Regions from separate parts of the Buttiauxella cochleicola genome, predicted to be linked through region 4. Evidence: predicted binding sites of a transcription regulator. Region 4 holds the regulator's gene; each other region holds the start of a gene.

Region 1 (3,181 bases), on a different contig from region 4:
GTGTAACCCACTTTTGTACCCAATGTATCAAGCAGATAACCGGCAATAGGTTGTGCAATGGTGTAGCACGCTGAGAATGTCGCAATAATGTAAGAATATTGCTGGGTGGTAATGTGCAGATCGCTCTGTAATGTTGGCGCTGCGGCAGAAATAGTATTTCGGGTTAAATAGCAAAGAATGGTGCCTAATGTCACCAGTGACAGCATAAACCAGCGCTTGTGGCCTGTTTTGCGCATAATGAATCCCCGTTTTTCAAGCAATAAGTGGCCTGACCGCTGCAAGGCAGCAGGCAAATAAATAATTCAGAGGAGATAAAAATCAGCGGCGCTTCAGAAGACGTCGAGGATTCTGGTTTGGCCCATCCTGGACTTGTTTTTGTTATGCAGATCACACTATGTGTTGATAATGAACCTGTGTTTCACTTTTATTTGTGATTAATCTCAATTTTTTGTGGGTAATCTACCCCTAACGGGTAGCGTATGTGACGTGTGTCACATTTTTTTAAGTGATGGGTTAATGGTAATTATGCAAAATTTGAATAAAACGCATCGCAAAATGCCCACTGATTCACCCATACGAATTAATAAATACATTAGCGATTGCGGTATCTGCTCCCGCCGTGAGGCCGATCGTTACGTTGAGCAGGGCGAAGTGTTTATTAACGACAGCCTGGCTAGTTTTGGCGCTCAGGTATTTTCCGGTGATGTGGTGAAGGTAAACGGTCAGCTTATTGTGCCGCGTGATGACAACGATCTCGTGCTGATGGTTTTGAATAAGCCTGTGGGCATCATCACTACAATGGAAAAGAGTGTGCGCGATAACATCAGCGGTCTCATTCATAGCGACAAACGCGTTTCCCCTATCGGGCGTCTGGATAAAGATTCGCAGGGGCTCATTTTACTGACCAACCACGGTGATGTAGTTAATAAAATTCTGCGTGCCGGTAACAATCATGAAAAAGAGTATGTGGTCACCGTCGATAAGCCGATAACTGACGAGTTTATTATTGGAATGGGCGCGGGCGTTCCGATACTTGGCACGGTAACCAAACACTGTAATGTGACGAAAGAATCTGAGCTGATATTTCGTGTTATTTTGGTGCAAGGGCTGAACCGCCAGATCCGCCGGATGTGTAAATATTTCGGTTATGAAGTGACCCGGCTTGAACGTGTCCGCATCATGAATATCCACCTGCAAGGCCTGGCATTAGGGGAATCACGCCATTTGAGCTGCGAGGAAAAACGCGAATTATTGAGACGGATTGAGGGCTCAGAATCTGCAATGTGACAGGCGTAACTTGGTTGCAAAATCGCCTGTCATAAAACTGTCATAATTCGTACATTTAACTGTCACCAAACTGTCCTATTTTCTATCCTGCATCCACTAAACAATGAATTACGTTAATACCCAAATAATTCGAGTTGCAGGAAGGCGGCAAAAGAACGAATCCCGATGAGCTTAGTGAACTAAGTGATTCGGGTGAGAGAGTGCAGCCAACGCATCTGCAATTTGAAGTATGAGGGGTATATCACCTCTGCAGGAGACACTATGAAAGCTATGCGTACCACTGTCGCAACTGTTGTCGCCGCGACCTTATCCCTGACTGCTTTTGGCGCAAACGCCGCTGCAAGCCTGACTGGTGCCGGTGCAACATTCCCTGCGCCGGTGTATGCCAAATGGGCAGATACCTACAATAAATCAACTGGTAACAAAGTAAATTACCAGGGTATCGGCTCCTCCGGTGGCGTTAAACAAATCATTGCTAACACTGTAGATTTCGGCGCATCTGATGCTCCGCTGTCTGACGATAAACTGCAACAAGAAGGGCTGTTTCAGTTCCCAACTGTTATCGGCGGTGTCGTTCTGGCAGTTAACCTGCCGGGCGTGAAATCTGGTGAGCTGGTGCTCGATGGTAAAACTCTGGGTGACATCTACCTGGGCAAAATCAAAAAATGGGATGACGAAGCAATTGCTAAACTCAACCCAGGCATGAAACTGCCACAGCAGAATATCGCAGTTGTGCGTCGTGCTGATGGTTCCGGTACTTCCTTCGTCTTCACCAGCTACCTGGCGAAAGTAAACGAAGAGTGGAAAACCAAAATCGGTGCGGGCTCAACGGTAAACTGGCCAACGGGTCTGGGCGGTAAAGGTAACGACGGTATCGCAGCCTTCGTTCAACGTCTGCCTGGTTCAATTGGCTATGTTGAATACGCTTACGCTAAGCAAAACAACCTCGCTTATACCAAACTGGTATCTGCTGATGGTAAACCAGTAGCGCCTTCTGAAGAGAACTTTGCCAATGCGGCGAAGGGTGCAGACTGGAGCAAATCATTTGCTCAGGATCTGACTAACCAGAAAGGTGACGCTGCGTGGCCAATCACGTCCACAACCTTCATCCTGGTTCACAAAGAGCAGAAAAACCCAGAGCAAGGTGCTGAAGTACTGAAGTTCTTCGACTGGGCTTATAAAGACGGTGCAAAACAGGCGAGTGACCTGGATTACGCCGCCCTGCCAGACGCTGTGGTTGAGCAGGTTCGTGCGGCATGGAAGACCAACGTGAAAGACAGCTCCGGTAAGGCGCTTTATTAATTAACGAAAAAGGCGGATGGCACTTATGCTTATCCGCCCTACAACTGATTTCATAGGTCGGATTAGTGTTAGCGACATCCGACATGTTGTAAGAAATATATTTAACTTAAAGAGTAAGCTATGGCGGTAAGTAAGCCGACGTTCAAGTCCCCTGGTAAACAAGGTGATGTCATTTTCAGTGCGCTGGTAAAACTGGCTGCGCTGATTGTGCTATTTCTGCTAGGCGGCATCATCATCTCCCTGATCATCTCCTCCTGGCCGAGTATTCAGAAGTTTGGCTTCTCGTTCTTATGGACCAAAGAGTGGGATGCTCCTAACGATATTTACGGTGCACTGGTTCCGATTTACGGCACGCTGGTGACTTCGTTTATTGCCCTGTTGATTGCTGTGCCTGTGAGTTTTGGTATTGCTCTGTTCCTTACGGAGCTGGCGCCAAACTGGCTGCGCCGCCCGCTGGGTATCGCCATCGAACTATTGGCTGCGATCCCAAGTATCGTATACGGCATGTGGGGCCTGTTTATCTTTGCTCCGCTGTTTGCGAAATACTTCCAGGAACCTGTCGGTAACGTGCTCTCTTCGGTGCCGATTGTTG
Region 2 (3,181 bases), on a different contig from region 4:
GGTTAGCTGTTCCATGCTGGCCGCAGTTTCACCCAGCGATGACGCTTGCTCTTCGGTGCGTGCAGAAAGGTCGGTGTTACCGGCGGCAATTTCTTCGGAGGCGTATGCCACGGTTTGGCTGGACTCACGCACCTGGCCAATAATGCTTGCCAGTGATACACGCATTTGCTCAAGCTCGCGCATCATCGCACCAATCTCGTCATTGGCACTGGCAACAATCGGCGTATGCAACATACCGCTGGCGATTTCAGTGCAATGCTCTTTGGCTTTATCCAGTTCGTTGAGTACCCGTTTTTTTAGCAGCCAGAACACGGCACCGAGAATAACGGCGAAGATCAGTGCAAAAATCGCGATACTCATCAGGCTCTGTTTGAAACCAGATTGAGCATCTTTGTTGAGCTGCTGCGCATACTGCTGGCGGAATGCCAGTAATTTATCCAGTGCGACTTCAAATTGTTTATCCAGCTGTGGCAGGGTGGATGTCACTAGTGCACGAGCACGCGGAATGTCATTGGCGCGGGCAGCATCCAGCAGGGGCTGTAAGCCTTGCTCACGATAATTCACAAACGCGCTCTGGTAGGAATCAGTCAAGACCTGTTCACCTGGTTGTTTAGGTTCCTCAAGATAAGCCTGAAATGCGGCGTTTGCCTTCTCAAGTACCGATTGTGCGCCGTTGAGTGCCTGTTGCCCCTGATCGTTTAACCCTTGTTCACGCTCTTCTAACGCTTCCATGGCACGAACACGCATGGTGCGGCTGTGGTTGATTGGGTCGATTACCGATAACACCACACGGATTTCGCGATTTACATTATCCAGAGATTGGTTGCTACGGGTGAGTGACCAGATGTTGGAGGCTGTGCTGGCTAAGAAAATAAGCAGCAATGTGCTGAAAACTAAAATAGAAAAACGCCTTACGGACATAAAATACCCTTATCGTTAGAAATAAACCTGACTCGTTTCAGCCAGTGCTTGTGGGTTATCGGCATTCGGGGCGAGAAATTTAGCGGACTTATTTTCGTCATATTTCTGTCATAAGGCTGCTTTATAAATCGATGACCAAAATAAGGGATGCGAACATCATGAAATTAAAACCATTTGCGCTGTTATTGACCTCTTTATTTCCTCTGGCAAGTCAGGCAGCACAACCGCAGGTTGACCGTTACGTTGTCACATTTCCGCAAGGTGACCATGTTGAATACAACGGGGCTTATGCCAGCAACTTCCCGGATGGTTTACCGGTTGGCGTGGGTTCGGGGCTGCAATTTATTCGTAAAGATGGCGATGCACTGGTGTTTGCTACGGTGACGGATCGCGGTCCGAATGCCGATTCCCCGAAAGCCGGTAAAAAAGACTCGAAGATTTTTGCCAACCCGAAATTTACACCATTACTGATGACCATCCGCGTTGCTGATGGCAAAGCCCAGGCTACCGATGCACATGCGTTACATGATGAGAATGGCCCTATCAGCGGTTTACCGCTGCCGGAAGGCTTGATTGGTGCAACCAACGAAATCGCTCTGAGCGATACCTTGCAGCAGTTATCGAGTGATAAACGTGGCCTGGATACCGAAGGGATCACCCCGGATGGCAAGGGAGGTTATTGGTTGTGTGACGAATATGGCCCGTTCATCATCAATATCGACGCTAATGGCAAAATCCTCAAAAAATATGGCCCGCAAGCAGAACAAGGTGAGCAGGGTGTGGCGGGTGGCTTGCCGAATATTATCAAATGGCGTCAGGCTAACCGTGGTTTTGAAGGGATTACACGCATGCCCGACGGGCGTATTATCGCCGCCGTGCAAAGTACGTTGGATATCGACGGGAAAAGCAAAAACAGCGCACAGTTTACCCGTCTGGTGAGCTTTAACCCGGAAACCGGCAAAACGGAAATGTACGGTTATCCGATTGACGTAGATGTCTATAAGAAAGCCAAAGACGCTAAAATTGGTGACATCGTCGCACTGGATAACAACCGCCTGTTGCTGATTGAGCAGGGTGGCGACAAAAACAAAGTCATGCGCAACCTGGTTTATGTGGTTGATCTTAGCCAGGCCAGCGATCTGAGTTCGTTTGATAAAGACAAAGCACCCGAGTTTGACGACGCCGCACAATTGAAAGCGCGTGGCATCAAACTGGCGGAGAAAAAAGAAGTCGTCGACTTGCGCAAACTGGGCTGGCAGCAGGAAAAAGCCGAAGGGATGACATTGATTGATAACCAAACTATTGCGGTGATTAACGACAATGATTTCGGTTTACAGCCGGTGCTGGAAAACCCTGATGCCGATGCAAAAAAAGCCGACGATTACGAAGTGGATGGCAAAGGGCATTTAACTCGCGAAGGAAAAGAAGTCGCGACAAAAATATCCTTAAAACCGCTGGAAAAACCCGAGTCACAAAATGAGCTTTGGGTTATTAAGCTACCGGAAGCGTTAAAGTAGTTTTTACAGGGGCAACGACTACGTTGCCCTTTACTTATTCTGCCGATGAACTTGCCATTACATTTCGAATGGACTCCACCAACGCCGTTGCAGCAGGTGAGAGTTCACTTCCCATCAACCTGGAAATACCTATCTGCTCAAGAACCAGCGGTTCAAATGACGGCAAGCGCACAAGATCATTACTATAAGTAATATCCGTAACGATGGAATGTGGCAGAATACCTAATAAGTCAGTCTTTTTTAAAAGCCATAATATATTAAAGAATGAAACAGTCTCGATAGTGGCATGGGGCGGATCGATATTTTCATTGTAAAATGTATTATTAAATTGTTTACGTAGAGTGGTTTCAATTGGCGGTAATATCCATGCTTCCTTTTTTAATTCTTCAAGGGATATGTGTAGATTTTGTTCCAATGGATGGCCTTTACGGGCGACAACTATCGCGTTTTCACTAAATAAGGCTTCCTGAGAAACTACAGCACTGGAACTAATATCCGATAATCGACCAATTAAAAAATCCAGTTCACCAGAAACCAGTCGCGGTAATAACTCTCCGCTGACACCTTCAATAATTTTTATGCGTATTTCGGGCCGTGAAATACTCAGCTTAGCAATAGCTGCGGGAACCAGATAACTCGAACCGGTTAATAAACTGCCAATAGCGACTCTTCCGGCATGACCCGTTCCCAACGCACTGATGGCCTGCGAGACATGGTCGAGCTGTGCCAGCACCATTTTGCTG
Region 3 (3,181 bases), on a different contig from region 4:
AGCGGAAAACGGTTCGTCCATCAGCAAAATATCCGGGTCATGCAGCAAAGAGCGAGCAATGGAAACACGCTGCTGCATACCGCCTGAAAGTTCCGCCGGGCGCTTATTGGCAAACTGTGTCAGCCCTGTCATTTCCAGCAATTCATGCCCACGCGCGATATCTTTAGCATCCACGCGGCCATATTTGTGTTTCATCGGAAACGTGATGTTATCGAGCACGGTGAGCCACGGCAGCAGCGTCGGTTTCTGGAACACAAACCCCATTTCATCGCGTGGTTCGGTCACTGGTTTGCCATACACCGAAATGGTGCCACTGCTCGGTTTCAAAAGCCCGGCAATCAAACGCAAAATGGTCGATTTCCCGCAGCCTGATGGGCCAATAAATGAGACGAATTCATGGCGGCGCAGCGTCAGATTCGCCTCATCAAGTGCCGTAACTCTGGTGCCATCAGCAGATATAAATGTCTGATTAACATGACTAAGCTCTATAACAGGCTGCATGACATTCCCTTATTTAGCGAAAAAACTACGGTCAACCAGGGTTTCCGGGTTTACTTTATCGGTCGGATATTTCATTGATTTCGCCACCCACTCCCAGGTGTGTTTCAGAAGCGTCGGGTCGAATTGGCCCAGGCCGTCGCGCTGGCTAATGTCATTGTTAATCAGCGGTTTTGTAACGTTGAAATCAGCTTCCAGCATCACGACATCGGCTTCAGGCACCATCGCTTTTTGGTCAGCGGCGGCTTTGTCCGGGTGCGCCAGGCTAAATTCGATAGACTTTTTGGAAGCTCGGACGAAACGCGCTACAACATCCGGCTTTTCTTTGATGAGCTTATCGGAGGCAAAGAAGGACAGGCCGTAGCCATCAAGGCCGTAATCGGTCCAGGCCAGTTCAAGCGGTTTTTTACCTACCTGAGTCAGCGTCGCTTCAATGCTCGGGCGATTAGTTGACCACACCACCACGCCATCAACACGCCCCTGTGCCAGCATTGGCACCAGCGTGCCTGGGTCAGCTTTGATCTGTTTTACGCTATCGGGATCAACACCATTCTTTTCCAGCATGATAGGAAGCAACGCATTAGATGCAGAGAACGTCGGGATACCAAGCGTTTTGCCTTTCAGGCTTTTCATATCGGTCACGCCGCTTCCCTGCCACGAGTAAATCGCATCAGGCTGTTTTGAGTAAATGCTCATGATGGCTTTCACTGGAATGCCACCTTCAGCTTGCGCCATCATTAAAGAAGCAATGCCGCCAGTGCCCACATCAGCTGCACCTGAAGCAATTTTCGTCAGCGTGTCGCTGCTGCCACGGCCAGGTAAAATGGTGACATCCAGCCCTTCTGCTGCGTAAAAACCTTCTTGAACACCGACAAAAACGAAGGCTTTATCACCGCCATTTGGCATCCAGTCAAGTTGCAGTTTTAGCTTATCCAGTGCGGCTGCATGCGCACTTGCCAGTACCAGTGCTACAGCGGTTGTAAGTCGAATGACGCGCATGCTTATCTCCTCAGAAGGGGCTAAAACTGCCCAATGGGCATATGTGAAACTTTTGTCACAACGGTTGGAAACTTTTGTTTCAAACATACGAGTGGTAGGGTCAAAAGTTAAAATATGAAAATCTTATAACCTGCTAAAAAGCAGCCATTTACACATGAATATTGTTGGTATTCTTTATTCTCAGCTGCTTCGGGTATACCGTGTTGGGCATCAGAAACAATTAGGCTGGAATACCCGGCCCAACGAATGAGGATCCATCATGAAAGCAGTCGTACTTGAACAAGTTGAAGGTCAGACTCAGGCCGAGGTAAAACAAATCTCTGCGCCAGCAATCGATCTGGGAAATGTGCTGGTTGATGTTGAGTGGTCAAGCCTGAACTATAAAGATGCGCTGGCGATCACCGGCAAAGGCAAAATCATCCGTAACTTCCCGATGGTGCCGGGGATTGATTTCGCAGGGCGCGTGGCGAGTAGTGATGATGCTAATTTCAGCGCAGGTCAGGAAGTGGTGTTGACGGGCTGGGGTGTGGGTGAAAACCATTGGGGTGGCCTTGCCGAACAAGCACGTGTGAAATCCGAATGGCTGGTTCCACTGCCCGCCGGCCTTAGCGCACGTAAAGCGATGATCGTTGGCACCGCAGGCTTTACCGCGATGCTGTGTGTGATGGCGCTGGAAGATGCAGGTATTACACCAGAAAGCGGCGAAGTGGTTGTGACCGGTGCCAGCGGCGGCGTGGGCAGCACAGCAATCGCTCTGCTGCATGCGTTGGGTTACCAGGTTGTAGCAGTTTCTGGTCGTGAATCCACTCACGACTACCTACGCCAGTTAGGTGCCAACCGCATTCTGCCACGCAGTGAATTTGCTGAAACTCGCCCACTGGAAAAACAAGTATGGGCTGGTGCGGTTGATACCGTGGGTGGAAATGTACTCGCCAAACTGCTGGCACAGATGAACTACTCCGGTTGTGTCGCGGCTTGCGGCCTTGCGGGTGGGTTCTCACTGCCAACGACAGTGATGCCATTCATTCTGCGTAACGTACGCCTGCAAGGTGTTGATTCGGTTAGTGCGCCGATTGAGCGCCGAGTTGCCGCGTGGGAGCGTCTGGCCGAATTGTTGCCGGAGAGTTTCTATGAGACGGCAACGACCGAGATTAGCATGGAGCAAGCGCCTAAATTTGCCGATGACATTATGAATAATGCGGTTCAGGGGCGGACGCTGGTGAAGGTGAAGTAAGCTCTCATCTCTTTCACAAACTATCTCAATAAGGATAAAAATTGAGATAGTTTGTTGTAGTTATCCCTTTCCCCGACCAATCCAGGAGACACTCCATTGGCCCAGATTTTTTATCAGTCATCAATTAGCTGGGTAACGCGACATCTATACAATTCAGCGAGTTTTTCTAATGTGGAACGCTGAGGTTTAGCACGTTTCTCCATGTTTGCTACACCCGCTTGAGAGATGCCGAGCACTTCCGCCACAGCCTCTTGAGATAGACCACGATACATGCGCCAGGCGGCATGTAAAGTCGCGCCTTTTCTCATTTGGTAGCCTACAACTTCATGTGGGATTGTCTCATCGTCGTTAGGGCCAGGAGCATAGGGAACCGATTCGTAAAAATCATCCAGGTCTGCGGCTTCTACCAGTTTATTAAACAGGTCAATAGGTATCACAGCAGATTGACGT
Region 4 (3,181 bases):
TCGGCATCCGGGAAATGCTGCGCCGGGAAAGCATCAAGCGTGCCAATATAGATGTCGCGTACCGCATCGCTTTTGGTGACGCCTACTGTAGTTAAATGCCCGGTAGCGATAATTGGCAGCCTGGCATCAGCGCGTAAATCGCAGGCCGCGCGATAGCACTGTTGATAGTGCTCGCTGATGGCTTCCATTAATGAACGCTGTTTCTCATGGCCGGACAGCCCCGCCTGGCTATTTTGAATATCGCGTGGGCGCAAAAATGGAATAGGGCAGAGAATCGCACCGGGAAGACCGCTTTTGGATTTTAGAACAATAGCTTGCTGGCTGGTATCATGGCGGGCGCTGGCAATCACATATGTGTTCAGGCAGGCCATGAGTTCGCGAGACTCATTAAGTGTCGCGACGGAATCATGGTTTCCGGCCAGCACCACGAGCGAGCATCCCGTCGCCTGAAGCTGCACCACAAAGCGGTTATACAATTCTCGCGCATAGCTTGGCGGCGAGCCGGTATCAAAAATGTCACCCGCGACGATTATGGCATCCACATCATTTTCAACGACAGCGTTGAGCAGCCATTCAAGAAAAGCCTGGTGCTCAGGACCGCGACTTTTGGTATAAAAATTTTGACCTAGATGCCAGTCTGATGTGTGAATTATGCGCATGACCTGTCCGGTGGCTTAAAAATGAAGTCCCGATTATAAGGGGACGAGGCAAAAAACGGCATATGTCTCTGTGTCATAAATCAAAGTGATGGGTCATCAAACAGTCATGTTTTTCATAAATCTGTCATAAATCTGACGCATAATGGCGCCGCATTGAAACAACAATAATTATTCCTTGAGCAGGGCGAATCATGGCGAAGCGTATTTTAGTCGTAGAAGATGAAGCTCCAATCCGTGAGATGGTGAGCTTTGTGCTCGAACAAAACGGTTTTCAACCTGTAGAAGCGGAAGATTATGACAGCGCAGTGAATCTGCTGATTGAACCCTTTCCTGACCTGATTTTGCTGGACTGGATGCTACCAGGCGGCTCTGGTATTCAGTTTATTAAACATCTGAAACGTGAAGCATTGACCCGCGAGATCCCGGTGATGATGCTGACAGCGCGTGGCGAAGAAGAAGATCGTGTGCGTGGTCTTGAAGTCGGGGCTGATGATTATATTACAAAGCCATTTTCCCCGAAGGAGCTGGTGGCACGCATTAAAGCTGTCATGCGTCGTATTTCTCCTATGGCAGTAGAAGAAGTGATCGATATGCAGGGGCTAACACTTGATCCGTCGTCGCACCGCGTCATGGCCGGTGAAAACCCATTGGATATGGGGCCAACCGAGTTTAAGTTATTACACTTCTTTATGACGCACCCGGAGCGGGTGTATAGCCGTGAACAATTGCTCAATCATGTATGGGGCACCAATGTGTATGTCGAAGACCGAACGGTGGACGTACATATTCGGCGGTTACGCAAAGCGCTCGAACATAGTGGGCATGACAGAATGGTACAAACAGTACGCGGTACGGGTTATCGGTTCTCAACCCGCTTTTAATTCCTTATCAGGAGAGTGACGCGTGCTGGAACGGTTGTCATGGAAAAGGCTGGTACTGGAGCTGCTGCTCTGTTGTATACCTGCCGTCATTTTAGGCCTTATTTTTGGCCATTTACCCTGGTTTTTATTACTGGCAGTCACTGGGCTGCTGGTTTGGCATTTCTGGAATTTGCTGCGTTTGTCGTGGTGGTTGTGGGTTGATCGCAGCATGACGCCTCCGCCAGGGCGGGGGAGCTGGGATCCGTTGCTCTACGGCCTTCACCAGATGCAGTTGCGTAATAAAAAACGCCGCAAAGAGTTAGGTAACCTGATTAAGCGCTTTCGTAGCGGTGCGGAATCATTGCCCGATGCGGTTGTGCTTACCACTGAAGAAGGGACGATTTTTTGGTGTAACGGCCTGGCTCAACAGTTGCTGGGCTTACGCTGGCCGGATGATAACGGGCAAAACATCCTTAACTTGCTGCGTTACCCTGAATTTACCCGCTATTTATCACATAAAGATTTTGCTCGCCCGCTGACTCTCGTGCTCAACAATGGCCGTCATCTGGAATTTCGCGTAATGCCTTACAGCGACGAACAGTGGCTGCTGGTGGCGCGTGATGTGACTCAGATGCACCAACTTGAAGGGGCACGCCGTAACTTTTTTGCCAACGTTAGCCATGAACTCCGTACACCATTGACGGTGCTGCAAGGTTACCTGGAAATGATGCAGGACCAAACCCTTGAAGGCCCGCTGCGCGAGAAAGCGCTGGGCACGATGCGCGAACAAACCTCGCGTATGGAAGGGCTGGTTAAGCAGCTTCTCACGCTGTCAAAAATTGAAGCGGCTCCGGCGATGGTGCTCAATGAAAAGATTGATGTGCCACTGATGTTGCGTGTGGTGGAGCGCGAAGCGCAAACCCTCAGCCAGCAAAGACAGACGTTACAGTTTGATATCGACTCAACCCTGAAAGTGTTTGGTAATGAAGAACAATTGCGCAGTGCGATTTCGAACCTCGTATACAACGCAGTAAACCATACGCCAGATGGCACATATATTACGGTGAGCTGGAAAAGGATTGCCGGTGGTGCCTGCTTTAGTGTTGCAGACACAGGGCCTGGCATTTCAGCTGAACACATTCCGCGATTGACCGAGCGTTTCTACCGTGTCGACAAAGCGCGTTCACGGCAAACCGGTGGCAGTGGACTGGGGCTGGCGATAGTAAAACATGCTTTGAGCCACCACGATGCGCGGCTCCATATCGAAAGCCAACTGGGTATAGGAACGACGTTTTCCTTTGTACTGCCTGAGCGTCTCATTGTTAACGAGAAAGCCATTCAGGCAGAGTAGCTTACTCAAACCGTGTCAAAATAACTTTCCACAGGCCAGTCTTCTGGTCTGTCTTTTTTTTACTCAGATGTAAATCAAAAACCCTCAGTTGGTGATATTTTAACCATATAAACGACCATAATCATTTCTGATGGATAAACTAATCCTCTGCTTTCATGGTTAATTTAAGTATATCAATCTGGTTTTTGGATCCCTTCTTGCCTTCATTCGCTATAAGCGTTTTAATTGCGGCCCTGTAATTAGTAGTCCGACTGGATTTGAGTGGTAATTCAAACAACTATTCTTCTCCACCGATCCCGGAAAGGATTTTC

Evidence for each region. Region 4 encodes PhoB, which activates phosphate uptake and scavenging genes when phosphate is short. Its sites were predicted from a motif close to CTGTCATAAAACTGNCNNAT; they were not measured.
Region 1: the regulator PhoB is predicted to act here: its motif matches at 1,314-1,333, upstream of pstS (phosphate ABC transporter substrate-binding protein PstS).
Region 2: the regulator PhoB is predicted to act here: its motif matches at 1,016-1,035, upstream of LVQ79_RS17385 (esterase-like activity of phytase family protein).
Region 3: the regulator PhoB is predicted to act here: its motif matches at 1,539-1,558, upstream of acuI (acrylyl-CoA reductase (NADPH)).

Annotation. Positions count from the first base shown of each region.
Region 1 is NZ_JAJSOU010000002.1:413,858-417,038, reverse strand. It holds gene LVQ79_RS04230 (MFS transporter) at 1-236, opposite strand, end outside; partial or broken gene rluF (23S rRNA pseudouridine(2604) synthase RluF) at 556-1,278, shown strand; gene pstS (phosphate ABC transporter substrate-binding protein PstS) at 1,549-2,589, shown strand; gene pstC (phosphate ABC transporter permease PstC) at 2,710-3,181, shown strand, end outside.
Region 2 is NZ_JAJSOU010000013.1:134,948-138,128, reverse strand. It holds gene LVQ79_RS17390 (methyl-accepting chemotaxis protein) at 1-921, opposite strand, end outside; gene LVQ79_RS17385 (esterase-like activity of phytase family protein) at 1,080-2,438, shown strand; gene LVQ79_RS17380 (LysR substrate-binding domain-containing protein) at 2,473-3,181, opposite strand, start outside.
Region 3 is NZ_JAJSOU010000008.1:185,793-188,973, reverse strand. It holds gene LVQ79_RS13095 (ABC transporter ATP-binding protein) at 1-501, opposite strand, end outside; gene LVQ79_RS13090 (ABC transporter substrate-binding protein) at 511-1,497, opposite strand; gene acuI (acrylyl-CoA reductase (NADPH)) at 1,757-2,731, shown strand; gene LVQ79_RS13080 (helix-turn-helix domain-containing protein) at 2,845-3,181, opposite strand, start outside.
Region 4 is NZ_JAJSOU010000003.1:72,216-75,396, forward strand. It holds gene sbcD (exonuclease subunit SbcD) at 1-659, opposite strand, end outside; gene phoB (phosphate response regulator transcription factor PhoB) at 851-1,540, shown strand; gene phoR (phosphate regulon sensor histidine kinase PhoR) at 1,563-2,870, shown strand.